Regions from separate parts of the Fictibacillus sp. 5RED26 genome, predicted to be linked through region 1. Evidence: riboswitches for the same ligand, from Rfam matches in the RefSeq annotation. Region 1 holds a riboswitch; each other region holds the start of a gene.
The links. Region 1 has a riboswitch for cyclic di-GMP ahead of IHV10_RS09265 (anti-repressor SinI family protein). Riboswitches for the same ligand answer to the same signal wherever they lie in the genome.

Region 2: linked by a shared signal. The riboswitch ahead of IHV10_RS10520 (endo alpha-1,4 polygalactosaminidase) and the one ahead of IHV10_RS09265 (anti-repressor SinI family protein) in region 1 are both predicted to bind cyclic di-GMP.
Region 3: linked by a shared signal. The riboswitch ahead of IHV10_RS04235 (GGDEF domain-containing protein) and the one ahead of IHV10_RS09265 (anti-repressor SinI family protein) in region 1 are both predicted to bind cyclic di-GMP.

What each region holds. Positions count from the first base shown of each region.
Region 1 is NZ_JACZDU010000002.1:188,823-199,520, forward strand. It holds gene IHV10_RS09255 (STAS domain-containing protein) at 1-728, opposite strand, end outside; gene IHV10_RS09260 (helix-turn-helix domain-containing protein) at 908-1,228, opposite strand; gene IHV10_RS09265 (anti-repressor SinI family protein) at 1,327-1,470, opposite strand; cyclic di-GMP riboswitch class I at 1,500-1,591, opposite strand; gene IHV10_RS09270 (NAD(P)H-dependent flavin oxidoreductase) at 1,802-2,776, shown strand; gene IHV10_RS09275 (hypothetical protein) at 2,854-4,122, opposite strand; gene IHV10_RS09280 (sigma-70 family RNA polymerase sigma factor) at 4,122-4,679, opposite strand; gene IHV10_RS09285 (hypothetical protein) at 5,024-5,395, shown strand; gene IHV10_RS09290 (hypothetical protein) at 5,513-5,830, shown strand; gene IHV10_RS09295 (DUF2628 domain-containing protein) at 5,902-6,408, opposite strand; gene IHV10_RS09300 (anti-repressor SinI family protein) at 6,635-6,754, opposite strand; gene IHV10_RS09305 (glycosyltransferase) at 7,111-8,343, shown strand; gene IHV10_RS09310 (sugar phosphate nucleotidyltransferase) at 8,340-9,743, shown strand; gene IHV10_RS09315 (hypothetical protein) at 9,836-10,684, shown strand.
Region 2 is NZ_JACZDU010000002.1:452,244-462,941, forward strand. It holds gene IHV10_RS10495 (hypothetical protein) at 1-112, shown strand, start outside; gene IHV10_RS10500 (tetratricopeptide repeat protein) at 114-1,007, shown strand; gene IHV10_RS10505 (DUF2194 domain-containing protein) at 1,134-2,849, shown strand; gene pelF (GT4 family glycosyltransferase PelF) at 2,850-4,277, shown strand; gene pelG (exopolysaccharide Pel transporter PelG) at 4,265-5,716, shown strand; cyclic di-GMP riboswitch class I at 5,776-5,866, shown strand; gene IHV10_RS10520 (endo alpha-1,4 polygalactosaminidase) at 5,903-6,742, shown strand; gene IHV10_RS10525 (C39 family peptidase) at 6,848-7,753, opposite strand; gene IHV10_RS10530 (sugar transferase) at 7,902-9,251, opposite strand; gene IHV10_RS10535 (HAD family hydrolase) at 9,512-10,150, shown strand; gene IHV10_RS10540 (processed acidic surface protein) at 10,304-10,698, shown strand, end outside.
Region 3 is NZ_JACZDU010000001.1:788,950-799,647, reverse strand. It holds gene addA (helicase-exonuclease AddAB subunit AddA) at 1-2,029, opposite strand, end outside; gene addB (helicase-exonuclease AddAB subunit AddB) at 2,026-5,529, opposite strand; gene IHV10_RS04240 (GGDEF domain-containing protein) at 5,751-6,824, opposite strand; gene IHV10_RS04235 (GGDEF domain-containing protein) at 6,893-7,843, opposite strand; cyclic di-GMP riboswitch class I at 8,029-8,117, opposite strand; gene IHV10_RS04230 (serine/threonine protein kinase) at 8,196-8,849, opposite strand; gene IHV10_RS04225 (hypothetical protein) at 8,957-9,316, opposite strand; gene IHV10_RS04220 (N-acetylmuramoyl-L-alanine amidase) at 9,700-10,356, opposite strand; gene IHV10_RS04215 (MarR family winged helix-turn-helix transcriptional regulator) at 10,628-10,698, shown strand, end outside.

The DNA of each region.
Region 1 (10,698 bases):
TTGTATTTACCGATTAAGGGAATAACCACAATATGATCGGTTACCGGAATAATAGGAGAGGAAATCTCCCTAATCAGATCGGTTAATTCTCTTGTGCGGTCTTCAACCATAGCTTCTAGCTTCATAATTTCATGCTGTTCATCCCGTTGAACGAGATCGCGGATGTTATCATTTGGTGTTATATGTGATTCTGAGATTGCTAATTTTAGCGTGTTAGGGTCGGCTTCGTTTTCTAGGACCTCATACCACATGTTGGTTTGAAAGAGTCCTGTGAAAACGCCAGCCCAATGGCCAGGTAAGAATCGCCCCATGCGTTCGCTGTTCTGCGCTTTTTTAACTTTCGTTTCCCAGCTGTTTGTAATCGTAATGATCGCTTCTTTCTTTTTAACATCAAGCTCTATGTATGTTTTACCCCAACCCGCTGATGCATAAATGGTAGGTAATGATTCAGCGGAAATCTCAATATTTCCGATCGTTCTTATGTAAAAATCACTAACGATTAACCCTGTCCGATATCCAGCTGTTTCAAAAACAAGGTCCGCAGTTCCTTCTCCTGTAATCTCTTCGATGGAATCTAGGAACACCTTGAATGCTGAATCAATCCAAAACAACATTACATCTTCGCCTTCAAATTGAAAAATACCTTTTGCTATGTCCCAATGAAAAGAAGAACCATTAACATCTACACTTTTTTGAGAATCCATTAGTTCATTTGGCGACTGCTTCATTTATAATCCTCCATAGACAAAAATAGTAGACACCCTTTTCCCGTACCCTAATTCTATAAACATTAAACATTAGTGTGGGGTCTGACCCCACACAAATACAAAACCTTCATTATGTATATTCCACGAAGACACCCGCAAAGGGAAAAACCACGTAAAAACCACCTGATGCAATCAGGTGGTTAGTTTTGTTTGTTTTTCCATTTGTTAAATTCGAGAAACTCTTTAAATTGCTCTTTGCTTACACCAGAACCCATGGCTTCTTTCACTAATTCAGCCCATTCCTGATCTAGGTTTTTTGTATCAACTTCAGCTTTGATTAAGTGATCTACAGAAATATTCAATACATCCGCAATCTTTTCGAGAAGCTGTATCGAAGGGTTTTGTTGAATATTTCGTTCTAGGGCACTTATATACGATTTTGCTACCCCTGCTTTATCAGCCAATGCTGTAATGGAGAGGCCTTTTTCGGTACGGTATTTTTTTACTCGCTCACCAATCATCATTTGCAATCCCCATTTAAGAAATAATTTGCCTTTATTATATCTTTCTGTATGAGGTAAGTAAATAAATTCTGTGACTTGCTTACTATTTCAATGAATTAATTTCCTTGCAATTGATAGTTTTCTAACGTTAATTGGGGATTTTGTAAAAAACGAATAATCTCTTCTTTAGTAAAACCTTGATCTCTCGCTTCTTTAATCAATTCAATCCACTCGTGATCCAGCTTAAACGTATTTTCCACTAAGAACCCCTCCAGAAAGTAAATGATATCCAGGTAACCCGGCGATCGTAGCTTTTTAAGTTAAGCTTTAGACCCGTGGCTTTGCGCCCACTTCTTTCGAAAATGTTTGCCCTTGTCTGAAGGATAATTAGGACCTATTCCCTAACTCAAATTGATTATATACAAGCTAAATAGAAAATGTTGTCAGAAAATGACTGTAATAAAAATGTAATATAAGGAAGCGTAATAAGACCCCTATAAAACAAATTTAAAGGAATGATGCAGGTTATGTTGAAATTATTCTTAATAAATACCCATTAAACTAATTTTAGCTGCTGAAAGGATGAATAAATTGTCTAACAAATTGCCAATGAATTTGTCGAATCAACTCAGTTTACCAGTGATTAACGCCCCAATGTTTCTTGTATCGAGTCCTGATATGGTGATTGAAAGCTGTAAGAACGGAATAATAGGTACCTTTCCATTACTGAATGCAAGAACCTCCGATCTATTAGAAAATTGGATGAAACATATTTCAGAAGAGCTGAGTAATGCCAGGGAAAAAGATCCTTCGGCAAAGATTGCTCCATGGGGTGTTAACTTAATCGTTCACCGAACGAATAAACGTTTTGAAGAAGATTTGGAGCTAATAAAGAAATATGAACCGCCAGTGGTGATTACTTCTCTTGGTAATCCAAGCGATGTTGCTAAAATCGTTCACGGGTACGGTGGTCTCGTATTCTCTGACGTTATCTCGCTTGATCACGCGCGTAAGGCTGCTAAGACGGGCATTGATGGATTAATACTCGTGTGCAGTGGAGCAGGTGGCCATGGTGGGACGTTAAATCCGTTTGCTTTCTTAAAAGCCGTAAAGGAATTCTGGGATGGGATGACGATTCTAGCTGGGGCTATTTCTACAGGTGAAGAAATACTAGCTGCCAAGGTTCTTGGAGCCGATCTCGTATACATGGGAACGCGCTTTATTGCGACGCAAGAATCTTCGGCGAGCGAAGATTACCGGCAGATGTTAATAGATTCTACTCTTGAGGATCTTGTTTATACGGATGCGATTAGTGGAATAAAAGGAAACTACCTGCTTCCATCCTTACAAAGAGCGGGATTTGATGTGGAAAACTTGATGAAAAAGGATGATGTTGACCTCTCGTTCTCTGAATCCAAAGCAAAAGCATGGAAAGACATCTGGTCCGCAGGACAAGGTGTTGGCAGTGTGAAGAAAATCTCTACCATTCAGGAAGTAGTAGATGACCTAAAGGAAGAATACAAAAAAGCATTAAAAACAAAGGAAGCTATGAGTATTATCCCTTAAAACATTAGTCCTTTAGAACTAAATCCCCCAAAACCACGCTGTATAAACGTAGTTTTGAGGGATTTTGGTTTTTGATTTTAATTTTCATTCTTGTACAAGTCGATGTCAGGTTCAAACTGAAGAGTAATCTCATAATAATTAGCTTCGTCTTTAATTATGAGCATTTGCTGAGACTTTTCCTCGTAGAAAAATGTTACAGCTGGGATTTTTTTAAAAGGTTCACCAAGCTGAGCTACCAGTTTATCTACAAAAGCTTTATCTTCTGTCATGTAACCTAAGTATCCTATTTCACTTTCTTTCTCTAACTCTGATAATTCTACAAAAAATCCAGAATTATCATTTTCTTCCAATGATGTTTTCAGATTCCAGGTTGCATAAGTAGGTGAGTGAAGTGCTGGTTCGCTATGCCTATCATAGGGACCTAAGATTTGAAGAGCTTGATCTAATGTATTTCCAATTGTAATGCCATTTACATAGAAATGACCGCCTTTTTTCTCAAAAACAACATTGTTAAATGGAGTTTTCTTTTGACCATATTGATCTTCCAAATTATCAAGGGAACTCGCAGGTGTAGGATTTTCTTCATTAACAGTTGTGGTTTTTTCTTGTTTTTCTTTTTCGGTTATTGAAGATGTGTTTTTCTCATTATTTTCAATTTTATTTTCTTCAACGACAGGTTGCTCACTATCTGCAATAGGTTCTTCTACTTTTATATCAGTGTATTGTATATTCTCAATTATAAATGAGGTCAGGATCTTTGTTTCTGTATAGACCTCAATTTGTAGGGCATTTTCTAAGTCTGTATCTGATATCGTTTTTTCTAGTTTGATTTCTTTTGTAAATGAAAATGGTTCATCTGGTTTTAGATAACCTTTTTTGGGCGCATCAACAATTTCAAACGTTTTTAAGCCAAGGGTTGCTTGAAGTTCTTGGTTCAATACCGTAATTCTTGTCTTGAACTTTTCACTATTAAATTCAGTCGTATTTTTAACTGAACCTTTAACCGTTAGAATATTTGTGTTTTCATCATAACTAATCATACTCGAAGCTTGTGTTAATTCTTGAGCGTAGCGAGCTTTAGGTTTATTAACTGCAATTTCAGTCGCTGTTTCAGGGGTTAGATAGCGATCAATAATTGTATAAGAAGTAAAGATAACTCCTGCGAAAAGCGCTGCTGTAAGAAGCCTTGGAACAATGGTCCTCTTTGATTTCGATTGTTCATCCTTCTTAGATGACGGATTACGGATAGCGAGCAATATATTTTGTTCATCTATTTCTGTAAAAACAGGAGTGCTTGAGATTTGTTTATCCAAAGTACGGTTAAGGTTTTTTAGTTGGTTCTCCACTATCGCTCACCTCCTAATTCAAAGTAAGTCTCTTGTAGCACTTTTCTACCTCTGCTTAAACGGGTCTTGACTGTCGATTCACTTATCTTCAACAACTCACAAATCTCTCGAATAGAAAATTCCTTATAATAGTGTAATAAAATGACTTCTCTATATTTTATCGGCAGAGAGAGTACGGCTTGATACAAAAGTTCATCCTCACTGTTTGAAACGACCCCATCTTCAGCAGAGTCGACACTTCCATTTGAACTTGCAGTAAATTTATCTGTAAAAGCAAGTTTTCTATAGCTCCAACTTTTTAAAAAGTCTTTTGACTTATTAATAGCGATTGTATAAATCCAGCTCTTTAATGCAGATTCTCCACGAAATGTATCAAGTTTCGTATACAATGCGATATAAACATCTTGAGTAATATCTTCAGCTTGCTGCCAATTCTTCACGAATGTATAAACGAGACGTTTGATCTCTTCTCCGTAGCATCTCATTAAGTAAACAATGGCATCATCTTTAGTCATCCCATCAATACTTATGGAACCCCTTAATCCCTCACTTTTCACTAGCTGTCCTCCTTAAGTTGCAATTCCAATAGTAAGACGACGATATAGTAACACAAGTTTCATAAATTTAGAATACCAGTATAATATTACCATTTAGGGGTCTGACCCCATACAATTACAAAGTACTGAATATGTGCACTCGGAAAGGACACAGCAATTTGCTGTGTCCTTTCCGATGTATCTCCAATAAACAAAATCCAACCATATTTACCTCGAAAAGAGGAGAAGGGAAGAAGAGAGCGAAAGTAATAAGTAATATCTTTATGTAAAGAAACCGTGTAAACTGTAAGGAATTCATTACGATATGATAAATATCTACAGCTAATAAATATGGAGGTGTTACCATGAATTTATTCTCATCGATTACCGAAGAAAGTTTTGATTATTTAATACGAGATTATGGATTTTCTGAGCCGGTCGATACAGATGGGAGTTGGAAGACAACCTTCTTATACGTTAACGAGCAGCTAGAAATTGAAATAGAATTAAATTACCGAGATATGGATACGTTTATTTACATGAGAAGGTTAGATCATAAGCAAAAAGAGCAATCACCACGTATGCAACTAGAAGAGATTCTTAATGTTGAACCTATTAAAAGTAATGGAGATCAAACAACAATTGAGCAATTTGAAAAAGGAATTACGAATAAGGCAAAATTATTAGAGAATAACCTAAATCAAATCATAAGCAAAACTGAAAAGATTTTTTCGTGAAATTGAAGTTTCTCGCGTATTGTAAGAATCGCAACGAATATCCGTTGTGATTTTTTTGTTTGCTTGTTTGAAGTTTCTAAGACGAATCTAATGAGAGTAAAGAATGAAGGGGATAAGATGGCTGGAATAACTTTTAAGATAAAAGGAGAGAAGAAAGTTATATTATTTGATGAGAAAATCCACGGGTATTTGCGAAATAGAGAAGAGGATAATGTGAAATACGGAATACTTCTTAACCTGGATCCCTACGGGTATTGTGAGTTTAAAAGCTCTCAAATTCAAAAACTCACTTTACTTTGTGACGACTTAATAGAAAAATATAATGAAGAACTTAGTTGGGAACATAATAGGGTACGGAAATTTAGTACAAAGTTCAAGACATTTTGTTTAGAGGCACTGGAGAAGAAGAAGCATATAGTTGGTTCAGGTGATTAGTATTTCATCTAAAAATAAAAGATATAAGCAAAAAGATAACTCATTAGTCGAGTTATCTTTTTTTACAGGAATTATGCAAAAGTAAGTGTCAATCCAAGTGTAATAGCCAAATATCCTAAAAACATTAAGACTGCGAAGAAAGCTCCTTTTCCACTCGTACCACCCCGTTTGCGAAGTTCATGCATCTTCTCCTCTTCGCTTACTGAAAGCTGATTAACCTCTTGTACTTGTTTTTCAGCGTGCTTCCTATAAAACATATTACCTGTAATCCCTAGAGCTCCAGCAAGCCCATAACCTAATCCTCTACTGATTGCTGCGCCATCAAAACCTATGAAAAGAATAATGATGTCTATTGCTAAAAAACCAAGAATGATATAAACAACAGGTTTGAGCATTTTTCTGTAACCAAGCCAAAAAATAGTTAATAAACAAGCCGCCCAGTTCCAACTGTTGTCTTTTTGCCATTTTCTTAAGTAAAAGTCTTTCTTCTTTTCACCTACAAATGCCTCGAACTTTTCCTTTTCTGCTAATTGGCCGTCAAATAATTTTGAATTAGCGTAATTTGTTTGAATGTCCAATCTGCATCTCCTTTCTCTAAACAAGAAACTCACCTTAATATTCCATTATTTAGAAAAAGCGAAACCTGTTTTTCTAACGCGAAACTGTTTCTATATAAACTATAAAAAATACCCCCCGAGTATTTTATTTCGGCTGGGTTTATTTTTCTTAAATTGAACTGTTGTACCGAGGGATAAAGTATGTTTCAGGGAGTAAACTTAAATTTGTAACACACTTTTCCCACTGTTATTTACTGTTTTTTGTACATTTTAAAAAATCTCTTATATCTTGTTTCGTTAACCCTTGATCTTTCGCTTCAATAATTAATTCAATCCATTCTTTGTCCAAAGATAAGGTTTGCTTCATAGCAATTTCCCTCCATATTAACAATCATATAATTGTTTGATGTATATCCTCTCAACCATATCTATCAATATGCTCTAAAAAAAAGAATTTTCTAAATATATTTCGATTATAAACAGAGGTCATTAAAAATGTTGTCATAAAATGGAATATTTAAAACGTAAATACAGATTGAGTATATTTTCCTATAAATAAATTGTATTTAGTAAAATTCAGTTCAATTATAACAAATGTTCTCAAAAACGAATACTTTGTTCTTAAATCCTTGCGTTCTAGTCTAACACCTACTATAATCATAAGAAATTGTACTTTTTAAAGAACGTTAAGTGTTTTATAAAAAACAAAGGGTGGGTGATCACATGAAGATTTTATTTGTTTCACCTAGATTTCCGTATCCTCCTAAAAAAGGAGATCAACTAAGGGCATATAACCAGATGAAAGGGTTAAAGGCTTTAGGTCATGAAGTCCATTTAATCTCCTTTGGAAATCAGCAACCTATTCCGAATGAAGTCCGCCAATTATGTAGTAAAGTGACGATTGTTCCATTTAGTAAACGTACAGCAGTAAGAAACATGTTCCTCGGTTTGTTTAAGAAATGGCCTTTACAAACCTCCCTCTATTATTCTAATAAACTTCTTCAGATTTTGAGAATTGAAACAAGTAAAGAACAATATGATATCGTTCATCATCAACTTGTGCGCCTATATCCATATCAGTCATCGATTAATCATGTACCAAATGTAATAGACTTTGTTGATTCTATCTCTCTTAACCTCAAACGGTCTGCACAGCTTAAGAAATCGTTAATAAATCCACTTACTCGTTGGGAAGCTAAAAACGTACATAATATGGAACAGGTAGCAAGTTCACGTTATGACGGAGGCATCTTCATTTCGGATATTGATAAAAATAATGTTTCCTTAAATCGAGACACATTGACAACTATTGCAAATGGGGTCGATCTGGAATACTTCTCTTACCAAAAACACCTAACTACTAAAAACAACATTGTATTCGTCGGGAATATGAGCTACTCACCTAACCGAGCGGGTGTGAAATATTTTATTAAACACATTTTCCCTCTTATAAAAGAGAAGCTGGAAGACTTTACTTTTTATGTAGTAGGTAGAAATCCTACGAAAGACCTTATACGTCTCTGTGAAAAGCATAAAAACATTGTTTTAACTGGTGAAGTAGATGATGTAAGAAAATATCTATGGAATGCGAAGCTGTTTGTCTGTCCGTTGAAAAGTGGTGCAGGATTGCAAAACAAAGTACTGGAAGCTATGTCATGCGGCACGCCTGTCATTACCACTTCAATCGTAAGTGAACCGATTAAAGCTAAAGATAATCAGAGTATTATTGTTAGAGATCGAGATGAAGAATTTGCCGAGAAAATAATTGAACTCCTCTCTGATCCAATGAAGTTAAATGACGTACGAAAAGAAGCAAGAACATTTGTTGAGACCAACTACAAATGGGAACATTTAAACCATCAATTAATTGATTTTTACAACATGACTATCAGTAAACACATTAGTAAAAAGATTCCTACACCACCAAAAGAAATAAAAGCTGAGGTGATAGGATGAAAGTGGTTCTTTTATCAGGAGGCTCGGGGAAACGATTATGGCCACTGTCTAATGATGCGCGATCTAAGCAATTTCTAAAAGTACTGAAAGATAAAAATAATGTTAGCCAATCAATGATTCAGCGTGTTTGGAATCAATTAAAGGAGGTTAATCTTGCTAATTCAACACTAATATCAACAAGTATGGCTCAAGTAGATTTGATCTTGAACCAGTTGAATCCAACGAATGGAATTATTGTTGAGCCTGAACGACGAGATACTTTTCCGGCAGTTTGCTTAGCAGCCTCTTATCTTTATTCAGAATTAAATATAGATCCTAATGAAGTAGTTGTCGTTTTACCTGTCGATCCATATGTTGAAAATGAATTTTTTAATAAAGTTAAGGAGCTTGAATCAGCTCTTCAACAATCAGGAACGCAAATTGCATTAATGGGCGTACAACCAACGTACCCCTCTGAAAAGTACGGATATATTATCCCAAAATATGAAGGTGATGGTTCGTGGAATAAAGTACTTCATTTTAAAGAGAAACCAACCCAGGTCTTAGCCGAGGAGTTCATAAGTCAAGGTGGTTTATGGAATTGCGGTGTTTTTGCCTTCCGATTAAGTTATATCCTTTCTTTGTTAAGGAAGATGGAATTTCCTGTTCAATATGAGAGTTTGCTTGAAAACTATTCTCTTTTACCAAGGGACAGTATGGATTATGCAGTAATTGAAAAAGAGAAGAATGTTATTGTTACAAAATATGATGGATATTGGAAGGATCTAGGGAGCTGGAATACGTTAACCGATGAAATGGATACAATCCAATTAGGAAAAGGAACCATAAGTGATGATTCAGTAAATACTCACCTCATCAATGAACTGGATATTCCTATTACAGTAATTGGAGGGATGAATCTCATTGTGGCAGCTAGCCCAGATGGAATTTTAGTAGCGGATAAAGAAAAAAGTGATAGGGTAAAAAATTTAAAACAAATTGACCATCAAATACCTATGTATGAAGAGCGAAGGTGGGGATGGTATAAAGTATTGGAGCATAGAAAAATTGATGAACAAAAAGAGGTCCTGACAAAAAGGTTAGTGATTAACAAGGACAAGCATTTAAGTTATCATACTCACTTTCATAGGCATGAAGTTTGGACCGTTATAAAAGGCGAGGGGGAATTTGTGCTAAACGGAGAAATAAAAAGAGTAAGCGCAGGCGACATACTGAAAATCCCACCTAAAGCCAAACACAGTATAAAAGCAACAACGGATTTAGAAATCATTGAGATTCAAAGCGGTTCAAAATTATCGGAAGAAGACAAATTATGTGTGTACACAAATTGGGATGATCTTAAGAATTTATTTCAAGGCAAGTCTATTGTTAATCAATCCAGAGATAAAGTGGCATTTTAACAGTTGATTTCATATCTTATAGTATCTATTAAGCTTGTCTTTTCCTTAGGTACAGGCATGCATTAATAGAGTAACAAGCAGTAAAGCTTGTTATGAAAGGTATGATGTTAATGACAATCAATGTGGATAATTTTAGTGGGGTAAATGATGCTGCAACCGTTCAATCTGCAATTGATTATGCCTTTTCACATAATCGTTTCAAAACCGTTCTGCTTTCAGATCGAGATTACTATATAACCGGTAAAATCGTAATTAAAGAAGGTGTGAAATTATTATTTGGTTATGGCACACGTTTTGTAGTAGGTGGTAACTTCAGAGTTTTGGAGCTTCAAAGAAATGCATCGTTAGAAGGAGCTTATATTGCGATTGATGATGTTAACTTCAATTCGCCAGTTATATACTTGGATGGAAAATATAAATACTACAATACGTGGCATAAAACCTTAATTAAAGATATAAATATCGTAAACTGGAGCGGCAGTAATAAGGGAACAGGGTTACACCTTTATTCATACGGTATGGGTCACGAGATATCATTTGTGAATTTTGAGAACATCAGTATTGCCGGACTAAATACAGCTATACGCTTACAGAGCATTAAGCCATCAACAGGATATAGCTGGGTGAATGCGAATCGTTTTACAAATGTGTCTATCGATGATTGTGTTCAAGGTATTGTTTTTAGCTCTAGCGAAAGTATACCGAATGAATGTAGTGGAAACGTCTTTACAAACTTGCAAATACAGCCTTCTTCTAAAACAGTTAAATTGGTTACTATCTCTGGTCAGTACAATGAATTCAATGGCATGGCATGGGATCTATCCCTAGTTCGTAATAACACGTTAGTAGAATTCATGTCACAAAGTTCGTATAACAAGATAGATATTCGAAGCATCCCGACTTCACGTATTGTAGACAAAGGAAAGTTCAACGTTAAATAAATCGTTTAAAACTC
Region 2 (10,698 bases), 260 kb from region 1:
TTATTATCCCAGCGCGAATCAATTAATTATTCTACTGCCAGGAACGTCTAAGGGCAATGTAGAAGTCATTGAGAAAAGATTAAAAAATGTGGTGCTGGAGGTTCTAAAATAATATGGTAAAGTATTTCATCTTTCTATATTGTATAAACAGCATTCTTATTTTAATCATAAAAAAACGGATTGAAAAAGAGAATAGCGATACAGAAAGAAAAATAGATTACTTTTGGCTATTGCTTATTAGTTTGTTTGTTCCTCTATTAGGTGCATTAGGGGTTTTAGTAGTCATTAAGCTTTCAAATCGCAAAGGAAAAGAAAAACGTTATATTCACCATGAACGTTTTTATGTGAACAATTTTAATGAGGTGGGACTACTCTCGTTAAAAAGAAGAGAATCTATTCCTTTTTTCGCAGCTATGCAATCGGTTGATGATATTGGGAAATACTTAGTCGTTCGTTTAATGGAGAACAAAATACCTAAGCAGGGCAAATATTTAAAGGTAGCAGTTGGTGAGCCAAATAAAGAAACAGCACACTATGCTGCTACAGCTTTAAATCTATTAAATAAACGGTATGAAACAACTATTAATAACATGTTGTTATCACTACGTGAGAATAGCAGCATACAAGGCTACAAGAATATTTTGTATGTCTATAAAGATTATCTAACGAGTGATGTTGTTTCTGATACTTTGTTGAAAGAAAAGAAAGAAACCTATGAAAACCTTTTGAAGGAGGCGATTAAACAATTTCCTAACGAGGTTTTGTTCTACGAGCAATTAGCCATATTTTATTGGGAAAACTGCAAAGAGAATCAGGCAGTTTCATTGTCAGAAAAGGTAATCTCTCACTTCCCAAATACGGCCGAATGTTACTTCATTCTGCTTAACTATTACTATATGGCTCATGATAAGAAACAAATCAATAAAGTATTAGCAAAAATAGAGAAACACTACTCAGAAAGAATTCCATTAAGACTTCAGTCTGTGCTGGAACTAATAAAGGGATGAAGAACGATGAAAGACACGAATAAAGTGGTTTGGTCAGTTTTACTTATCACCTTACTCTGCTTAATTATTGTACAAATTTCTAGAATTGGAGAGATTCACTGGCTATTTCCTCAACAGGAGATAAAAATGATGAAACATGGTTTACTTCCAACTGTTTTGTCAGATGTTGAAGGTGATCAACTAAACATTCTCGTGTTAGGAAACGAAAAATCTCTTAAGAATAATCCCTCCTTACGCCACCTGAATAAATCTCTTGAACTAGGGAAATTGTCTTACTCCTATATTGAAACGTTAGACCAGGTCGCTATTACTCCTTATACAATCGTTATTATCCTTGATGAGAAAAAAGCGATAGCTGAAGAGGATAATATTCGAACTTTTGTTAATGAAGGTGGAAGACTATTTGTTGGATTACGCTTTTTCCATCCTGACCTCAATGATGTGATGGGGATTGAAGAGGTTAACGGTTATCATCAAGACGATTTAAATGGTATTACGTTTACAAAGTCTTTTGCCCCTATTTATCCTGATATTGAAGATCAAGACGGTAAAATACCGAATAATTCTCTTGATCTTACCCTACAGAATGACAGTGAAGTTTATGTAAAAAGCCAAGGAACACCTATACTTTGGTATCATTCCTACGGAAAAGGGAAAGTTGCGTATTGGAACGGAACCATGCTTCAAGGAAAAGGCGCAAGAGGTCTGTTGTTACAATCTCTTTCCTTACTGCCACCCAGGTTTGTTTCTGGGCGACTTGAAATGAGTGTCTTTTTTATTGATGATTTCCCTGCTCCATTTCCTGACGGTGATCATGAGAATATCACCCCGACATTCAATACAAGTGTTGGTTCTTTTTTTAAGACCATTTGGTGGCCGGATATGAAGGATTTACAAAATAAATATCGTTTAAAGTACACACATGCTTTTATTGGAACATATCGCTCCGATCAGAGAATGAATACCGAACAGTTAATCAAACAAAATCAAGCGAAATTTTTATTTTACGGTCGAGATGCTCTTCAAAATGGAGACGAGTTAAGTTTACATGGATATAATCATCAATCTCTTGTGACAAAGAACGAACCGATAGCTAAAGACTATGGATATATCCCATGGGTTAATCAAGAACAAATGGAAAACGCTACAACCCAAGTTATGAAAATGCATGAGCACTTATTTCCAAAATATAAGATTAAAACTTATGTACCACCATCAAATGTAATAAATACAACTGGACTAAAAGCATTGAAGAGAAGCGCACCTTCTATTAATACGATTTCTTCTTTATACCTAGGCGGCACTGAACAAGGTTCGTTTATCCAAGAATTTGGCTACGACGACAACGCAGGTTATTTTAACTTACCTCGTGTTTCCAGTGGATACGCTCCTGATCTGTATGAACGGTTTTCATATGCTGACGCACTAGCTAATGCCGGAATCTTTTCACATTTCATTCATCCTGATGATTTGTTGGATCCTTATCGAAACAAAGGATACAGATGGCCAGATTTAAATGTTGAACTGGATCGACATTTGAATAAGATTTATGAAACCTATCCGTTTTTAAAAGGTGTTACTGCTCAAGAAGCAAAAAAGCTGTACACAGCTTATAGTAAGTCCGAAATGAAGATAGATTACCAAGAAAACAAGATTATTCTTTATGGCAAAAATCTAGTTTCACCAAGTGTATTTCTAATTCGTCTAAACGACAATGAAACGTTGAAAACAGGTGCTTTTGATGGGTATAAAGTGTCTGGTATTAAAGGATTTAATGGGCTTTATACGATTGAAACTTTCAAGGGCAAAACGATAGTTCCTATTAAGAGAGGTGAGTCATAGGTGAAGATAGCCATCATTGCCGAGGGAAGTTATCCTTTTGTTAGCGGAGGAGTTTCTTCGTGGATCCATACTCTAATTAGTGAAATGCCTGAGTTTGATTTCACCATCATCTCTATTATGCCAAGTGGTTCTGCCATAACGAAAGAGGATTGGAAATACAAACTTCCTGCTAACGGAAAATCAGTTGAGGTTTACAAGTTGGAAGTAAAGGAAGAAAACCCAATCTATCCTAATTTGAGTGATGAAAATAGAGACGTCTTACTATCCTTCTTTTTGTCGAAAGATACATCCGGGAAAGCCATGCGTTTCTTAGGGGATACAAGTATCATCGGCAATCCATCGGGGTTCTTTAGAAGCCGTGAATTTTGGGAAATTGTTCAGGTTTGTTATAAAGAAGAAAAGCTCCAAAGCTCTTTCATTGATTACTTTTGGATGATTCGTAATAAATATGAACCTATTATTCATCTACTCCAAAGTGACTTTGATGAATATGACATTGTGCACGCTGCGTCTACTGGTTATGCAGGTGTATTAGGAGCTTATCTTTCCGCACAACAAGATATACCGTTACTTGTTACCGAGCATGGGATTTACTCTCGAGAACGAGAGGAGGAGATATTAAAATCAGATTGGATTCCAATGATCTATAAAAACAGATGGATTCAATTTTTTTATTTTTTAAGTCAACTTGCCTATGATCGAGCTGAACAACTAATTACGCTATTTCAAAAAAATTCAAAGATTCAAGAGCGTTTGGGAGCGCCTAAATCCAAGCAACTGGTAATTGCAAACGGGGTAACACTTTCAGATTCTTCATTACAGAGAAAGAACTTTTCTAATGAAACTCCTATTCAGATAGGGGCCATCGTCAGAGTCGTTCCTATTAAAGATATTATAACAATGATATACGCAGCCGATATGTTGCGAAAACGAAATATCCTATTTGATTTATACATTTTTGGGCCATTAGATGAAGACAAGGAGTATGTGCAAGAGTGCGTAAACTTAGTAAATGAGCTAGGTTTAAAGGACTCTATAACATTTACGGGTAAGATCAATGTGCAATCAAAGTTAGTTGAACTGGATGTATTATTGTTAACAAGTATTTCAGAAGGGCAGCCTTTAGCCATTTTAGAAGGTTTATCTGCCGGTATTCCTTTTGTCAGTACGAATGTTGGAGATTGTGAAGAACTGATTACAGGTGGTGATATTGATTTATTCGGACCAGCAGGCTTTGTCGTTCCTCCAGTAAATCCAAGACAAGTGGCAGAAAGTATAGAAAAGTATGTGGAAGAACCATCTTTAATTGAGCTTCATGGGCGAAATGGATTAAATCGAGTCAAGCATAGGTACCAGCTAAGTGAAGTCATTGAGAGATATCGTTCTCTTTATAAGGAAGTAGGTTTAGGAATACAATGGCAGGAATAGGATTTCAACTTCAAAAAATGTTTCAAGAGGATTACTTTTCTAGCCGAGCGAAGGCATATGGTTTTACCATCCTCCTAACCTCAGGACCGTGGTTGATCACCATTGCTGTTCTAACTTTTCTTCAGTGGGGAATGAATTATTATAATATAGATCTTCGTACGAGGGAATTGTTTGTCGTTTCGATCTCATACACCTTTATTTTTTCACAAGTGATTTATTTTTCACTTCAGCTCGTGGTAACAAGATACATAGCAGACCTATTCTATACTGGGAAAATTGAAGATGTTGCTGCAACAAGTGTTGGATTGGCAAAAGTGACATGTGGTTTAGCTCTTATTTTATGGCTTCCATTTGCTTTACTAACTCCCATACCATTTTGGTACGACTGGCTAGTCTTATTATTATTTCTAGTTATGAACCTCATTTGGGTACTATTTTTATATAGCACAGCGACAAAGGAATATATGAATATTGTGTACGCCTTTTTTTTCGGGGGACTAATAACAGTAGTTGTCTTTTGGGTGTTGCCAATAGGAGACCTTGTACGTTCTCTTCCCGTTATAAAAGGAGCCGCCCTTATGCTAGGTATTTTTACATTCGGGATGCTCGTTACACTTCTTTGGCTTTTATACCATCTATTTATCAGTTTTCCAGACCGTCCCTTACATAATCAATGGGGATTTGTGAGGTATACCTATAAATACCCTGACTTACTATTAACAGGAGTCTTTTATAGTTTAGGGCTTTGGGTCAGTAACTGGATTATTTGGTTTGGTGAGGGATCGGTGAATGTACTGCATACATTTCGTTATCACCCTGATTATGATACAGCTCTATTTTGGTCCTTCTTGACTATTATTCCTACGATGATGACATTTATAGTTTCTATAGAAACAAGGTTTTATAAAAAATATTGGACGTTTTACGGCTTTGTGAATGAAGGTGGAAGTTTAGATCAAATACAAGAAAGTAAGAAAGTGATGATTAGAGTCTTAAAAGAAGAAGTGATTCGTCTTATCAGAACGCAAGGGTTATTTACTCTACTTGTCCTCTTATTGCTGCCTCGGTTTGTTACGTGGTTCGAGTGGAGTGCTGATTTCTTTGAATTAATGCCGATTACACTAGTAGCTGTCTTTTCAATTAGTCTTGTTTTAACACTATCACTTCTTCATCTATACTTCGATGATCGAAGAGGAGCTTGTATAACTACTTTCATATTTTTCATCATAACTTTTGTACTAACTCTATTGTTGCTCCCGCTTGGTTTTGATTGGTATGGAGTAGGAATAGCTGTGGGGGCTTCGCTTTCTTTTACATATGGTGGCCTTCGATTAATATCATATGTAGGCGAAGCTGATTTTCATATTTTCACAAAAAGAGATCCTAAATATTATCAAAATTCTTTAGAAAGATTTATTTCCAATTTTTCTAAAAAATAGATATTCACTATTGTTTTTTGAATTCAAAACCTATAAAATGGAAATAATTAATTTAATACTGTGGTGATGGGCAAACTTGGTGAAAACCAAGGACGCAAAGATATGGGTCTTCGATTCTAACAATAGAATAAAGATTGCCAGTCCGCGAAACCAACCCATCCCTCGTATGAATCGGGGGAATTTTTTATGAAAAAGTGGTTATTAATCATGGCAATCTTTACTTTTGGTTTTTTTTCATTACATCCTAAACACAGTTCTGCTCAAAGTGGACAAAGTACTCTGCAACAGGTCAAAAATTACAAGATTTATTATTCGGCACCAACAGATCGTATTCTTAAGAAGTTAAGTAGTTACGATTTAGTTGTGATCGAACCACAGTTATACACAAAAGAGCAGATTCAATATCTTCAACAAAATGGCACGATTGTTCTTGGTTATATTAGTGTTATGGAAACACCGACGTGGAACAAACAGAGATTGGAACTTCTAGCTGATAGTGACTATTTCAAAAGAAGTGGTGCTAGAGTTCATTATGAGCAATGGGATTCTTATCTAATGGATATAGCGAGTGTTCACTATCATAAAGTCTTAATGGATGAAATGGAAAGACAAGTTAATGCAAAAGGAATGAATGGTGTTTTCTTTGATACCGTTGGGAATATTGACAACGAACATTTGGAGAATAACGCTGCTATATATAAAAAGCAATTAGATGGACTTCTTGCTTTTTTAGATAAGAGTGATCGAAAATTTCCGAATCTCCTAATGGTACAGAATTGGGGTATGGAAACCATTCAACATACTCATAAGTATATGGATGGTTTCATGTGGGAAGGTTTTGACTACAATGAAGTTTCAACAGATGAGTGGGCTCAGAATCAGATTAGTAAGTTGAAAAAGATACAACAAATGGGAAAAACTCAAATTATGACGGTGTCTACAAAGTTAGAACGTAAAAGCAAAAATTACGCAGAAAAATTTAACTTTTTACATTATCATGATAAAAAATCGTATGATGTATTTTAAATCATCAACGATAACATGAAACCAATAAAATGATTGCTTCCTATATTAAGCTTAATGAAAGAAAAGCCAGCGTTGCAAGATACGCTGGCTTTTTTCTATATTTGTTTAGTTATAACTAATCGCTTGTTTACCCATCTGTTCCCAAGCGGCAATGAAATTGTTTAATCGAAGCTTTCTATTCTTTTGGTTTGAAAGTGGATCGTTAAAATAAACATATCCACCGCTATAACCTGTTACCAAGACGGAATGCTCACGGTACGTCACTTTAATCTTACCTTGTGGTGTGTAGAAGTATGTAAATTGGGATTCAGGAAGCTTTGTAAACCATGAGTTTGCTATGACCCACACTGGTTTTTTCTTATCGAGTTGTTTTTTGACCTCTGTAAAGGATTGACCAGATAGATTTACAACACGGCTTCCAAGGTATTGTCTAGCTAGGCTTTCAACGGGTTTGTTATACACACCGTAACCAGGCTTATTATACGTATACATATTTCCTACAAAACCAACGTTAGGGTTTCCGAAATAGACTTTACCATCGACTTTACGGTAAGGTGTTGGATCTTCTTTCACTTCATAAGCAAGAGTCATCTTACTCACTTTTTTACCTGCATGATGAAGCATCATCGCAAGACTTGTAACCTCACATCCCCTTGGAAGCTCAGGCATTTGAGATATAAGTGGAGCGTTAATAGGAGTAAAAGCAGGTGCGGTTGACGTGATCAGCCAGCTTGCGATCCATCCCTTTTGCCCATTAGGCAAAGTAACGTGGTACCAGACTTCTTTTTTGCTGTTATATGCGTATTGGAAAGCTTGTAGCTTTGTTCCGTATTTTACTTGTGTAACGGTTGGATAATTTGTTCCCGTTCCAGAACGAATGTTAACAACATCACCTTTTACATAGTAGGTTTTGTTGATTGAGGCTGCTGCAGATGCATCGTCTGCATGAGTGAAGGCAACCGCAGTGAAAACCATACAAAAAAGGACAAGACTTTTTAAAACAAATTTCATTTTTTTCCTCCCTAACGAAAATTCGATCTGTTTCACTCTTATATCGTAATATTTGACAAAATTTTCATCAATAGGGAATGATGATTATATTCTACCGTAATATCCAAAACATAGAAAAAGGACAGGAGTATTCTCCTGTCCTTTACTATTACATTTGTATAGTTTTTGTTTCTTTAGCCGGTTTTGTTGCTCCACCTTCTGCTTTCGTCTTATCAAGTACTACGTTAATCGTACGTAGCAGAATCACTAGATCCATCCAAAACGAATAGTTTCTGATGTAATACAGATCAAAGCGAAGTTTGTTTTCAACATCTGTTGTATATTTACCCATAATTTGAGCGTAACCCGTAATTCCTGGTTTAACTGTATTACGGTATTGGTATGATTTGTTGCTTTTCGTGAACTGCTGAATGAAAAACTCACGCTCAGGACGTGGTCCGATGATAGACATGTGTCCTGCTAGGACGTTAATTAATTGTGGCAGTTCATCAATACGTGTTGCACGTAGGAATCTACCAGCTCTTGTGATACGGTTATCGTTCTGTTCAGCTAGAGTAGGGCCAGTTAATGCTTCTGCATTCATAACCATTGATCGGAACTTATAGATCATGAATGGACGATTATGTCTTCCAGCTCTTTCTTGTTTGTAGAAGATCGTCCCTTTTGGTTCCTCTATCTTAATGGCAATAGCTGCTAGTAAGAAAAGAGGAGATAGAACAATCAGCATGATGAGTGACAAGGTGATATCAAACACGCGCTTCACTAATAGTTGATCAAATGTAAGTCCGAAAGGCTTAACACCAACAATCATCGTATCATCAAGTGATGTAATCACTGATTTAGAAACAAGTAAGTCATATAATGAAGGTACAACATAAACCAATTTATCATTTTTCATTGAATAAAAAATGAGTTTGGATTTTGTTTCTTCTGGGCAATCTGGGCCGATCATTAAGCAATCAGCGGATGAGAGAGCTTCAGCTACATCATCAAATGGAGAATCCGGACTGATTGTTTTTACAGACATGTTGTTTAATGAAGGATAGAGATATTTTAATTCATCTGTAGCTTCTCTTGTAACAAAAAGTACTGTTCCTTCATTACTTTTACGTGATGTATTCACTAGTATCAATTTAAACGAGATTAATAGAACGATTGATAACAAGTATGCGAGTAAGATAACGGAACGCGGTAAGGCGAACGCACGGAACATGAATGATGCTGCCATCGTAAAGAACATGATAAAAGTGGTTACGATGAAAATATTGCTGTAGATATCCCAAATGGTCTTACGGTGAAACGAGTACATTTCATAAGCGGCTAAGAAAAATAGACTTACAACGAGAATCCAAGGCAGGACAGCTAAAGATGCGTCCCAGTTTCGAACCTCAAGATCGGGTCTTCTTAGTAACAGGGCTATGAAATACGAAAGCGTAATGAGAACAAGATCTGTTAAAAGAACTGTTATCTTTTGTGTTGGTGATTCAATTTTATTCATTCATTAATTTCTCCTTATCTTGAAAACTATGTTCTGGAAGAAATGCGTTGACATGTTGAAAAATTTACTATATACAATGTAACGCTTAACCCTTTAAAAAACAAGTGAACATATGTTTATTCTCGACAATTTTTACAATACCCATTATGGAAATTTAGAAACCTGTCAAAGCATGTTTTAACAAGCTTAAAGGATTTATTCGAAAAAGTGCGAAATATGAATAAAATTACAAATTTATAGGGAAAGCAGTGAACCATTTTATGAAAGCCTTTATTTTTGATTTTGATGGAACAATCGCAGATACATTACCTGTTTGTTTTTATGCCTTTCAGTCTGTTTTTAAGGAATATGACCAAAAAGACGTTACGGAAAAAGACATTATTCATATGTTTGGTCCTTCTGAAACAGGAATTATTCGTGAAAATTTAACTCATCCGAATACAGATGAAGCCATTGAAAGATATTACTTACATTATGAAGAAAAACACGATGAGTTAGTTCATAACAACAAACAAATGCATGATTTTTTATCCCTTTTAAAAGAAGACGGATATTTGTTAGGAATTGTTACAGGTAAAGCGAAAAGAAGCTTAGATCTTTCATTAGAAAAATTAAGTATGAATAAATATTTTGACGTATATATTTCAGGTGATGATGTAAATCTTCCTAAACCACATCCGGAAGGTGTTTTAAAAGCTATAGAAATGTTAGGTGTATCTAAAGATGATGTAGCTTTCATTGGAGATAGTGATGCGGATATTTCTGCAGGGAAAGCAGCTGAGGTTGTTACGATTGGTGTTCATTGGCTGCCTACTGTTCAATCTTCTACTTTTAAGGATAAACCAGACCATTACATGAAAGACATTCCAACATTTAAACAATTGTTTAAAATAAATTAAAGAACTACGTATAAAAGTCCTATTTAAAACAAGATAAACCCTTTAAAATAGCGTGATGTCGAAATTTGTCTACAATATTATATATATTATTTTGTGCCTACGAATTATACTATATTAGTAAAATATAAACATATTTTGGCAGGAGGCTATTTCGTGAAAAAATGGGTAGGGTTAGTTTTAGCAATGGCAATGATTTTAGGGTTTTTCTCATCACCATCACCAGCATCAGCAGCGATCGACGAGACAGATTTGGATGCTTATTTAAAAGAAGTGAGTGCAGAGCGTGGATGGGATACACTTACAGCAGATGATTTTAATGAGTACTTAAATACATACAGCTTTCTTGAAGATGGTGTAGATGAGTTCGGTTCAATCGAAGAGATGAAAGAATACTTAGGTGAAGTTATTTTAGCTGACTTAAGTAATGTAGATCAACTTAGTGAAGAATACGAAACAGATGTTGTAAAAGTATTAGAAGAAAACGGGGACTCTGTAGAAAACTATCTTTATGTAGATGACCTTGATTTCGCTGTGATGGACTACATCGG
Region 3 (10,698 bases), on a different contig from region 1:
GTTTTAATCTGATCACTGCAAGTTCTTCACCTGTTATTCCTACGAGCGGGGAACGAAGAACGGCGGCAAGCGGAATATCTTGCATTGGGTTATCGATCACTTTTAATAGTGACATCATGACATGAATTTCCGTCGCATCAAAATAGCCAGTTGAAAGTTCAGCATACGCTGGTATTCCTTGCTGTTTAAACTCTTCTAGTATGACTGGTGCCCATACGGAGGTTGCACGAAACAACATGACAATGTCTTTGTATTTTGCAGGACGTAATTTTTTCGTATGTTTATCAAGAACGAGATGAGGAGAATTACCCGCTGTTCCAATGATCTGTTTTATTTTTTCAGCGATGACTCTTGCCTCTAACTGAACGGTTTCAAGCTCAGACTTCTCTACTTCTCCACTCTCAAGGCCATCTTCATCTGTTACAGGCTGACTTTTATTAATTAGAAGAAGTTCTGGCTCATTGCCCTCTTGCTCCGGATAATAAGTAGCACCAAGCTTTAATTCAGCATCATCGTTGTACTCAATCTCTCCTACTGTTTCGTTCATGATCTGTCTGAACAAATAGTTTGTTGCTTGAAGTATTCCATTTCGACTTCTAAAGTTTTTGGCAAGGTCAATACGCAAGCCTTTGCCGCCTTCTTTCGTAAACTGCTTGTACTTGCTTAAGAAAAGAAGTGGTTCTGCTAGTCTGAATCGATAGATGGATTGCTTTACATCACCTACCATGAACATGTTTCCTGCTTCCTCATCCTTTGATACTAGGCGTACAATGGATTCTTGAACAAAATTCGTATCTTGATACTCATCGACTAGTACCTCTACAAATCTTTCGCGATATTCTAGAGCCGCTTCTGATGGAACCGGTGCATCCATCGTAGACCCTACACCTTTTAAAACTCCAAGGCAATAATGCTCAAGATCACCAAAATCAACAAGAGACTTTTCCTGCTTTGCTTCCAAATAACGTTCCCCAAACTTTTTCACCAAGGATGAAAGTTCTTTAACTACAGGAGCCATCTCTTCAATATGAACGATATACGAATCTGGATGTCTTTCAAAATATTCTTCTTTTAATGCGCTCGTCCGTTTTTTGATGCTGTCTCTCATCGCTTTTACTTTATTCTTCAGTTCTTCATCTACATCTTTCCCGCGGATGGCTTTTAATTTTGGAGGATCATAAGATTGGAATTCCTCATAAAGCTCATTCCAACTACATTTTGCATGAAGTAATCGTTCGATGAAGACAAGATCTTCCTGTAGTGTTTCTGCATATGCGAGAGGTCCCCCTGAAAGCTGGCTGAGCTCTATCGCTCTGAGCGCCAGCGAACGTAGCCCTTCTATTTGAACCGATGTATCGAAAAGAAGCTCCTTTGTCCAAGGTAGGTCGTCTATTGAAGTAGCTTGGACTTGATAAGTTTCCGCCATCTGGTCTAGCCATCCACTCGGATCAGGATGACTTCGAGCGAAATCATAGAGCGATAAGATCAGTTTTTGCAGTTCTATATCATTTCGGTCAGAACTATAAGCATCGACCACTTGGTAGAAAATATGGTCTTCTCCCTTGCTATACTCTTCTTCAAATAAATCTTCTATCACTTCTTGGCGAATAAGTTCTGCTTCTGTTTCTTCTGCTACACGAAAGCCAGGATCGAGATTCGTTTCGTAATAGTGTTTACGAAGCACCTCAATACAAAAAGAATGAAGAGTAGAGATCGATGCTTTGTTTAATAAATTCAGCTGCCTTCTTAAGTGTAGAGATGAAGGATTTAAAGACAGCTCTTTATCGATTGCTTCTCCAATTCTTTTTCTCATTTCAGCAGCAGCAGCGTTTGTGAACGTAACGATAAGCAACCGATCTACATCAGCAATCTTTTCACGTATCATCGTGATGATTCGTTCGACAAGGACGGCCGTTTTTCCTGATCCAGCTGCTGCAGCAACGAGAACGTTTTCTCCTCTGGCTTGAATCGCCTGCCACTGTTCATCCGTCCATGTGGCACCTTCTGGTTTTGGGATTAAAGTCTTCAATTGACAGTTCCTCCTTCCTGATGCATTTTTTCTAGGATGACGTCATCTTTTTCTGAACGAAGTTGACGGTATTGATTCTCTTCAAGGGTTTGATCAAACTGACAAACAGGCTTATATGAACAGAACGTACATGGTGTTTTTTTCTTCATCTCATATGGAGAGATATCGATCACTCCGTTTGTAATTCCTTCTCCACTCGTTACAGCCATCTTCCGCGCATGATTACGCATCGTGTTAAACTGCTCACTTGAGGCGATCGAGGAATGTGACTTATGAAATCCTTTTTGAGTTAGAGCGACTGGAATGATAGAAGAACGCTTATCCATTGTACTGTCCATAAGTTGAACGGCCTCTTCTTCAGCAAGTACTAAACCTTTCATCTTAAACTTCTTTAACACTTCTTTTTCGATTTCTTCCACACTAAGCAGTTTCTTTTGATTCAATAGTGGGTTGTGTACATGGAAATACAGAACGCCTGCTGGAACGGACTTTTCACCAAGCCAGCTTTCTGAATGTGTGACTGCAACGTCTAGATAAGTCAGCATCTGCAGAGCAATTCCATGATACAGCTCTGCCAAGTTGAGACCAGTTGAGCTTGATTTATAATCAATCACGCGCATAAGAAGTCCTTTTGAACTTTTTGCTGTATCAACACGATCGATACGTCCGATAACTTCCATAGTCGTTCCATTCGGTAATTTATACGTTAATGGCGGCAATGTTGCACCAGAAGCAAATGCTAGTTCAAGACCTGCAGGAGTGAACCCGCTCGCCTTTGCGTGCTGACTTAATATGTGAGAAGCTTTTCCGACTACTTCTTTTAGCTTTTTCTTGATATAAAGATGTCTATTAGAACTTAACAGAATCTCATGTTGAAGCTGTGGTGCCAAGAGTTCTACAATATCTCCTGCCAAACGATAACAGTCCCCTTTTGAAAGATCACTCCAGGCTACGCTTCTCTGCTGAAGCGAATCATTCATCTGTTTTAACGCAGCATGAAAAAGCTGTCCGATATCTGGAGCTTCAAGTTTGTACATTTGCCGTTCTTTAAGCTTCAGACCATACGACATGAACTGAGAGAATGGACATGATTGGAAAAGCTCCATTCTCGAGATGCTCGTTAAAATCTTATCACCATAAAGATCTCTTGATACAGATGAACTGAGAGGTGCTTCTCTATTAAAATAGAAGAGAGAAGACAGAGCTCGCTTTGCATAGAAATCATAATCCTTGTCTCTGACGACCCAATTGTATACATCCCACCAAACGGAAGAGATCGGATAACCTTTTTTCCATTCTCTGAGCTGCGTACTTAAAAAAGATACACTCTTTATTGGATGCTGCACAAAATCCAAATCGTTTTGTAAAGCTGGTTCATTTTGATATAGTTCTTCCTTTAAATCTGGGAAAAGATCATGCAATCGCTGTATGACCATAGAAGGCTGCATCGTTTTCCCTTCCTCGTCTGCTAGGGCATATGAAACAAACAGATGATCACTAGCATTCGTTAAAGCCAAATAGATCATAAACTGTTCATCAAGCAGCTTTCTGCGTGCCGTCGGTGCTAGCACCACACCGTTTCGATCCAGAGCCTCTCTTTCATCTTCTGAAAGCAATCCATCGTCCTTAGGTTTTAACGGAATGATTCCATCGTTTACGCCAAGAACAAAATTCACTTTTACATCCGTAAAACGAGATCTTTCCATCGTTCCTACTAGTACTTGATCGAGAGAAGGAGGAACAAGTGCAAATTTAAGACTCTCTAGCCCTGTTTCAAGCATTTGCATCCACGTTTCTTTAGAAAGTTCTTCCTCACCAGTCAACTCTACCATCTCATCGAGGAGACCCAGAACCGCATTCCAAACTTGGCCATGTTCAGATGCTGACCGTAATTTACCTGCTGATTCCGCATGAAGTCTCAAGCGTTCAAGTTTCATCGGTACATTTAAATCCTCAAGATACTGATAAAGACTTTTACAATATTGGATGATATTTTTGCTGTTTGATAGGTTTTTAGATAAACGACTCAAAGGAGATACAATCATGTCCCGCATATCGTTGATCAGCTGTTCTTTTTCATCATCACGAGTTGTCTTTCCAAAATCTTCTGCTTCGAATCCTCTAAATCTTTTATACTTCCAAGGTTTAGGATCTGTCCACCTTCTGCCTTGAATACCAAGTGCTAACACATAATTTTCAAGTTCATCCATACAACGCCTCATCTCAGAAGTCGTTTTTCTTATCTCATCAAGCGGATAGAGCATATCTGTTTTAACAGCTCGAAAAACTGCTTCATAGCGCCAATTCTTTAAGACAATATCTAGTGAAGAACGTATAAGCTCAATCAGTGGATGGTGAAGCATAGATTTTTTTTGATCAAGAAAAACAGGTATCTCATAATCTGTAAATACCGTTTCAATCAGTGTTTGATAACTACCAGCATTTCGGACTGTAACTGCGATATCGCGATACCTATATCCGTGGTCACGAACGAGTTCTGCGATTTTCCTTGCCGCTCCTTCAACTTCAGACCGAACATTTACAGCTGCCGCTACTCCAACACCTTCATGTTTGGAAGATGGTATGGCCGGCCTTCGATCATACTGCTCTTCGATATGAGCGATAGCACTTGAATTATACTTAGGCTTTTCATGAAGATAGATTGGTTCCTCAACGAATACACCAAGTTCTTTGGCCTGTGCTGTTAGCGTCTGAGCCGTCTTTTTCGTCATATAAAACAAATCTAGCTCATGAGGTTCTGACTCCATAGTAAAAGATTCATCGACAGTGAGTGCAATGGTCACTTTTTTGGCGTGTGCCAGTAATCCCGCTATAACTTCAAGTTCTTGTGGAGTAAACGAATGAAATCCATCTATGTAAATTTCACTTTCTTTAATGCTCTCGGATAAAGGAATCTTTGCTTGAAGCAAACGTAAATAATCTTCTGAATCTACATACTTCCCAATCAGTGCCTCATCCAAGGAGCTCGAAATGACACTCAGATCTGATAATTTATCCTGAAGCACTTTTTTATTATTTTCTTTTTGACCGAGAGAAAGCAGTGTTTCAGCATTCCACGAAAGATCTTCTGCACTAACACAATATCGTTTAAGTTCTGTAGTCATCAACTCAAGTAATTCGTAAAAACCACTTTGTTCAGAGGCTTTTCGAAAGATTTTAAGATCTTCTTTTTTATGCTCGACGATTTTCCGAAGCATCATTCTTATTCCAGTAGATGTGATGTGCATTCTTGTCAAACCACCGGTCTCACCAAGAATACGCCAAGCAAGCCTTGAAAAACTAAAGACTTGTGCACGCATCATTCCGGATAATTCTGGCGTTGATGCAAGCTTATACTCCGATTGAAAGGTCATCTGATCTGGTACAAGATAGATGATCGGATTTCCTGAAGGACGTTCTGTAAGTTCTCTTTGGATCTCCTTAAATACAGAGTGGGACTTTCCGCTGCCGGATCGTCCCAAAATAAATTGCAAACTCATTATGTTCATCCCCTGTTCCGCACTTGAATTCTAACTTCATTATCTCATAATCTACTATGACATCAAAGGCTACGACCTTTAAAAAGAAGCACATCCTCCTGGTAGTTATAGGATAGTTACGTAAACGAATAATATTTGTAAAAGGCAGATACCATCATTTCGGGTAGACGAGAGTGCACGAGAGTGCACCAAGGAACGAAAAACATAAAAAAGGAAAACCGCTATATTGATAGCTGATTTTCCTCCATTGTGACCGTATCCAATTTGAACGTATTTCTTCCTGCCGCCTTTGCCTCGTATAGCAGCACATCAGCTCTATGAATCATTTGCGAAGGCTTCTCACCTTCTACATAACTCGCAATGCCATAACTAAGTGTAACAGATAACTCATTATCACCTGATATATACGGAAAGGTTTCTAAATGCTTATTGATCGTTTCAATCGTATTTTTCACTTCTGTTCTGCATGTAGTATGGAGAATCCAGGCGAACTCTTCTCCACCGTAACGATAAGCTTCTCCTTCTTTTAAAGTAATGAAGCGTTTAAACGTTGCACCTACAAGCTTGAGCACCTCATCACCAATTAAATGGCCGTGCTGATCGTTAAACATTTTAAACCGATCAATATCACATAATACAAGTGTAAAAGGTTTATTCTGTTTTGTTTTTTCCAATACGTCCTCTTGAAATTTTCGATGATTCAGCAAACCTGTTAAATAGTCTTGTTCAGATTGAAGCTGATACATATTCTTCTCGAAATAATATTGTCTTTCTTTTGAGGCAATCACACCGCCGTAAAAAGCGATCAACCATAAGAAGATGCTCTTCATTAAAAATTCAAAGGAAGAGAGCGTGTTCAAGTACCCACTATCTCTTATAAAAAAGTAACAGAGAATGGTAAAACTCACTGTTCCTACTATAAAAGCGCCCTTTAACCTCCAATACAGAGCAGCATGGATAACGATTAGGTAACCAACAGCAACAAACGCACTATCAGCTCCACCAGTAAGCTGCATCAACCATGCATAAGCAAGACAATCAAAAACAATTCCACCTCTTGTAAAAACCCGGTAGTACAGTGACGTCTCTGGCAATCGGTGTAAGACAATTTGTGTGGATGTCATATATATAATGCCGATTATAAAAAGGATCGGAAAAGTATCCGTTTCATAATTCAAGACGCTTGATATAGGTTGATAATAAAAAACAGGTATACAAAGAATTAAAAAGAACCACCGTAACAAAGATGATATGGTTTCAGAACGGTGTTCCGTAATCGTAAATGAATCTTTCATGCGTTCAACTTCCTTTACGTTATACGATCTGCGAAAAACATAGCAGAAAGGCCCATTATTTTACATGATCAAATCAGTGATTTATTCTCACTTCTAGCTCTTTTGTTCGTGTACATACGCTCATCAGCAAGCTGCAGGTAATAGTCTATGTTTTCACATGCATCTGCAAGTAATTCTATTGCACCATATGCCAATGAGATGGATTCATTCCAAACGATAAGCTGACTCTCTAGTTTTTCAGTTAAGATGTATGCTTCATCTTCAGTAATTCCTGGTAAAAGAAAAACAAATTCATCTCCACCGAATCTAAATCCAGAGAACAATTTTAGTCGCTTTGAAAGTTCTGCGATCTGCTGAAGTATCTCGTCACCCGCGTGATGCCCTAGCTCGTCATTGATTAATTTAAAGTTATTGATATCAAACATGACAAGTGTAAGAGGAAGCTTAAGTCTATTTGCCTTTTCTAGCTCCTTTTCTAAACAATCATAAAAGTAGCGACGATTATACAGATTTGTTAATGGATCACGAATGCTAATCTCCTTAAGATCTTTAAACTGTTGAGAAGAGAAACCGCTTAGAAATCCTGTAACAGCATGGTGAGAAATCCGGTTCCAGCGATCTAACATAAATAGTTGTATAACTAACGGCTCGTTGGACGTTGCTTTTTTCACTTCAAATAAAACGGATTCACTAATACTCGTTGTAAAACACGCAAGTGCTTGATGAGGAATTCGTTGATGCCTTAAAAAATGAATACCTGATCGAAACGCTTTCTGCTCTCCTTGTTTTAAAAAGGATTTGAATCGTTCTTCTTCTAAAAACACTGCATGCACAATCCCGCGTAAAAATTTCTCTAGTATCTTCTCGTATTGCTCAACAAAACCGTTTAGAAACGTATGAAAGTCTTCATTTTTTCTTAGATGTTCTTTGTGTGTATGTATCATGGCTGGAATAGACTTCATAAATTCTGGTAACAAGTTTTTTTTGAGTGCGCGTAAGTCTAGTTGGAAGTTTTCCATTCTACAACCCCTCAAATCCCTCAAAAATTACATACAAAAAGCCATCACCTAATAAAGGGAATGGCTTCAATTTATGTTTTAGATACTTTTAACCTCTATGAACACATTATTCCTGCAGAGAAACTACAAAATACGAGAATAAAGCTTCATAGAAACGCTTGTGTCTAAACACGAGTCCGTTTCCCTTTGGCAACCGGCTGCCATTGCATGTTCACCATACTTTAGGCCCATAGCTTTGCGTCCCAGCTTTTCAACTGGTTTGCCCTTAATAACAAAGGTTTTTATTGATTTATAGTTATTATATCCTACTAAGGTAATTTGTGCCAATGATTTTAATAGTTCTTTAATCCTATTATTTTAGGCTTTGTTTTTTGGATATTTTTAACTTTCTATAGTACCTATACCCAATCCTTACTCCATTCAAAACAATATAAGGAATCTTTATTGGAAAGTAATACAGCGTTTTCTTGTAAAATGTAAAATAAGCTTTCCTTAAATCTTTCCATTTCCTGCAAGTTTCGTATCGGCTAAAATCAGATACGTCTACAATAATTCCTCTATTATTGGATATCATGACATTTTTTCCATGTACATCGTTAGGAAACAATCCTTTGTCTTTTGCATGCCTCACTGCTTCATCGATGTCATAAATCACATTTTCAGGAATTTTTACACCTTTATGCACACAGTCGTACAGAGTCATTCCTTCAATACGTTTTAAGATTAAAAAACGTTGTTCGGAATAATAACAAACAGAAAATCCAGGGTGTGTTCCTAGTCGATCATAAACCTTTTTTTCCTCTAATAATCCATGCTCATCCCTGCCGTAAATCTTAACTACATATGCTGGATGTTCAGGATGTGAAAACACCGCTGCATAGTTCCCACAGCCCAGCATCTGCCAAGGGTGTGGTGTATTCACCGGACATACCGGATCAAATGGGCTGCGACTTTCAATCATTATTTCTCTGTTCAATTGTCTAGCTAGCTGGATAAAGTGTTCCATAAGGTTCCTCAATTCAAATTCTAATCCTATTATCATCATCTTATGTTTCTGCAATACGTTCATTGTATACAGATGTTATTGAAAATGAAACTGGCATGCTTTATCCATTATTCTACGGTCACTTGTAGATAAGAAAGCATAAGTGTTTCTGCTTTGTTTTTTAGATGAATGTTTGGAAACCTCATAATTTCACGATAACCCCTAATAAAGATTTCATATTCTGTAATATCTTCCTCACGGCGTGCATCCATTACTTTAATTCTTCTTTTTCTCAATTCAATTCGTACATCAAATAGATCTTTGCTGATTTGATTCATAATTTGTTCTACTAATGCAACGTATGGCTGTCTCAATTTAAATGGAGAGCCGCAAATAATCTGCAGATCGCGATTAAAAACTGTAAGTAAAATCGGATACATCACAAATTTTTCAATAAGCGAACGCTCTTCTTCGCTTCCATATTGCACGACAATCCCCCCAATCTCAAGAAGACAAAAAACGTGAATGTACGGATAATATGTTTCTTATGTGAAAACTTCGAATCTGCTTTTTTGCCGAGCAGTATCCCTTTATTATATGACCGTCGAAAGAGTATGGAATTACAAAACGGTGCGAGATATCACCTTTTTGCGAGAGGTAGATCATTTCTATTCCAACCCGTTCTTGAATGCATCTCATTAATAAGTTAGTCACGAAGCAACCTCCTTTTTTATATTATATGCGAACAAACGTTCTTTTTATACTAGAAAAAAATACCTGCCTTACTTAAGAGGCAAGTATTTTTGTTTTATTTACTATTACCTGGAATGAAAATCAACTACTCTCGAGGCTGTTTTCGCATTGATTGTTTCTAGGAGTAATCAATATGAACAGCAAATCCTGCAGATTTAGCTTTTCTAGAAAGGTTTTCGGCATTCTCTCTAGATGTGAATGCCCCAATCTGCACCTTATAGAGCTTTTCTTCTGCAGTGACAAGTTCTTTAAACTCGTTCTGGTTAACAACAAACTTTTTTAGCTCATACTTAACATCCTCAATGAAAAATGGAAATGTTTTATCATATTGATGAAAACAGTTTAAAGGATCTGTCCTTCTTTTTGGGTCTAGCTGAAAGTGCCCTTTTATGTCCCGCGCAGGGTCCCATTGGTACATCTCACATAAATACGCAAAAAACCATACATAACGGCTATAAGCTTTGTTAAAATCTATGGAAGGTCCATAGCATAACTCTACCCCAATCGCCCATTCATTAGCATCCGATACGTTAGAGCGAACGTGCCAAGCTTTTTCTTGCAATGGAATGATCATCAATATCTGTTTATCATCTATGAATACGTGTGCAGAAGCCTCTAGTTGTCTGCTGTTGAAATATTCATAGTTCTGTTGAGCCGAAGAGTTAGGGTTACCAGTATCGTGCGCAACCGCATAGCGTGGTATACGATTACCTCCTGGACGCTGCTTCCATTCTTTCTTAATAAGTTTAGTTGTAATCTGATACTTTACTTTCATACCAACACCTCCCATTTATTTAAATTAGAAGTGTTTGTTTATACAAAAAAAGAGCCATTACGGCTCATTTTTTTACATTCCACCTGGTTGTGATTGTGTTGTGATCGCCCAAACCCAGTAAGCTGCTCCGATCAAAAATCCAAAGCCTAAAAGCACAAAAAATAATGTTGAATTTTTCATAATCCGTGTCTCCCCAAACCTTTTGCTTTCTTTCTTATTAAATATAAATTATCATATACTAGTAGAAGAAACAAAAAGCAAGGGTGTTAAAATGGAAAATAGAGAACAAACCCCATTAAGAAATGATTTAGAGCGCGAATTGGAAATGAGTTTACGTAGACT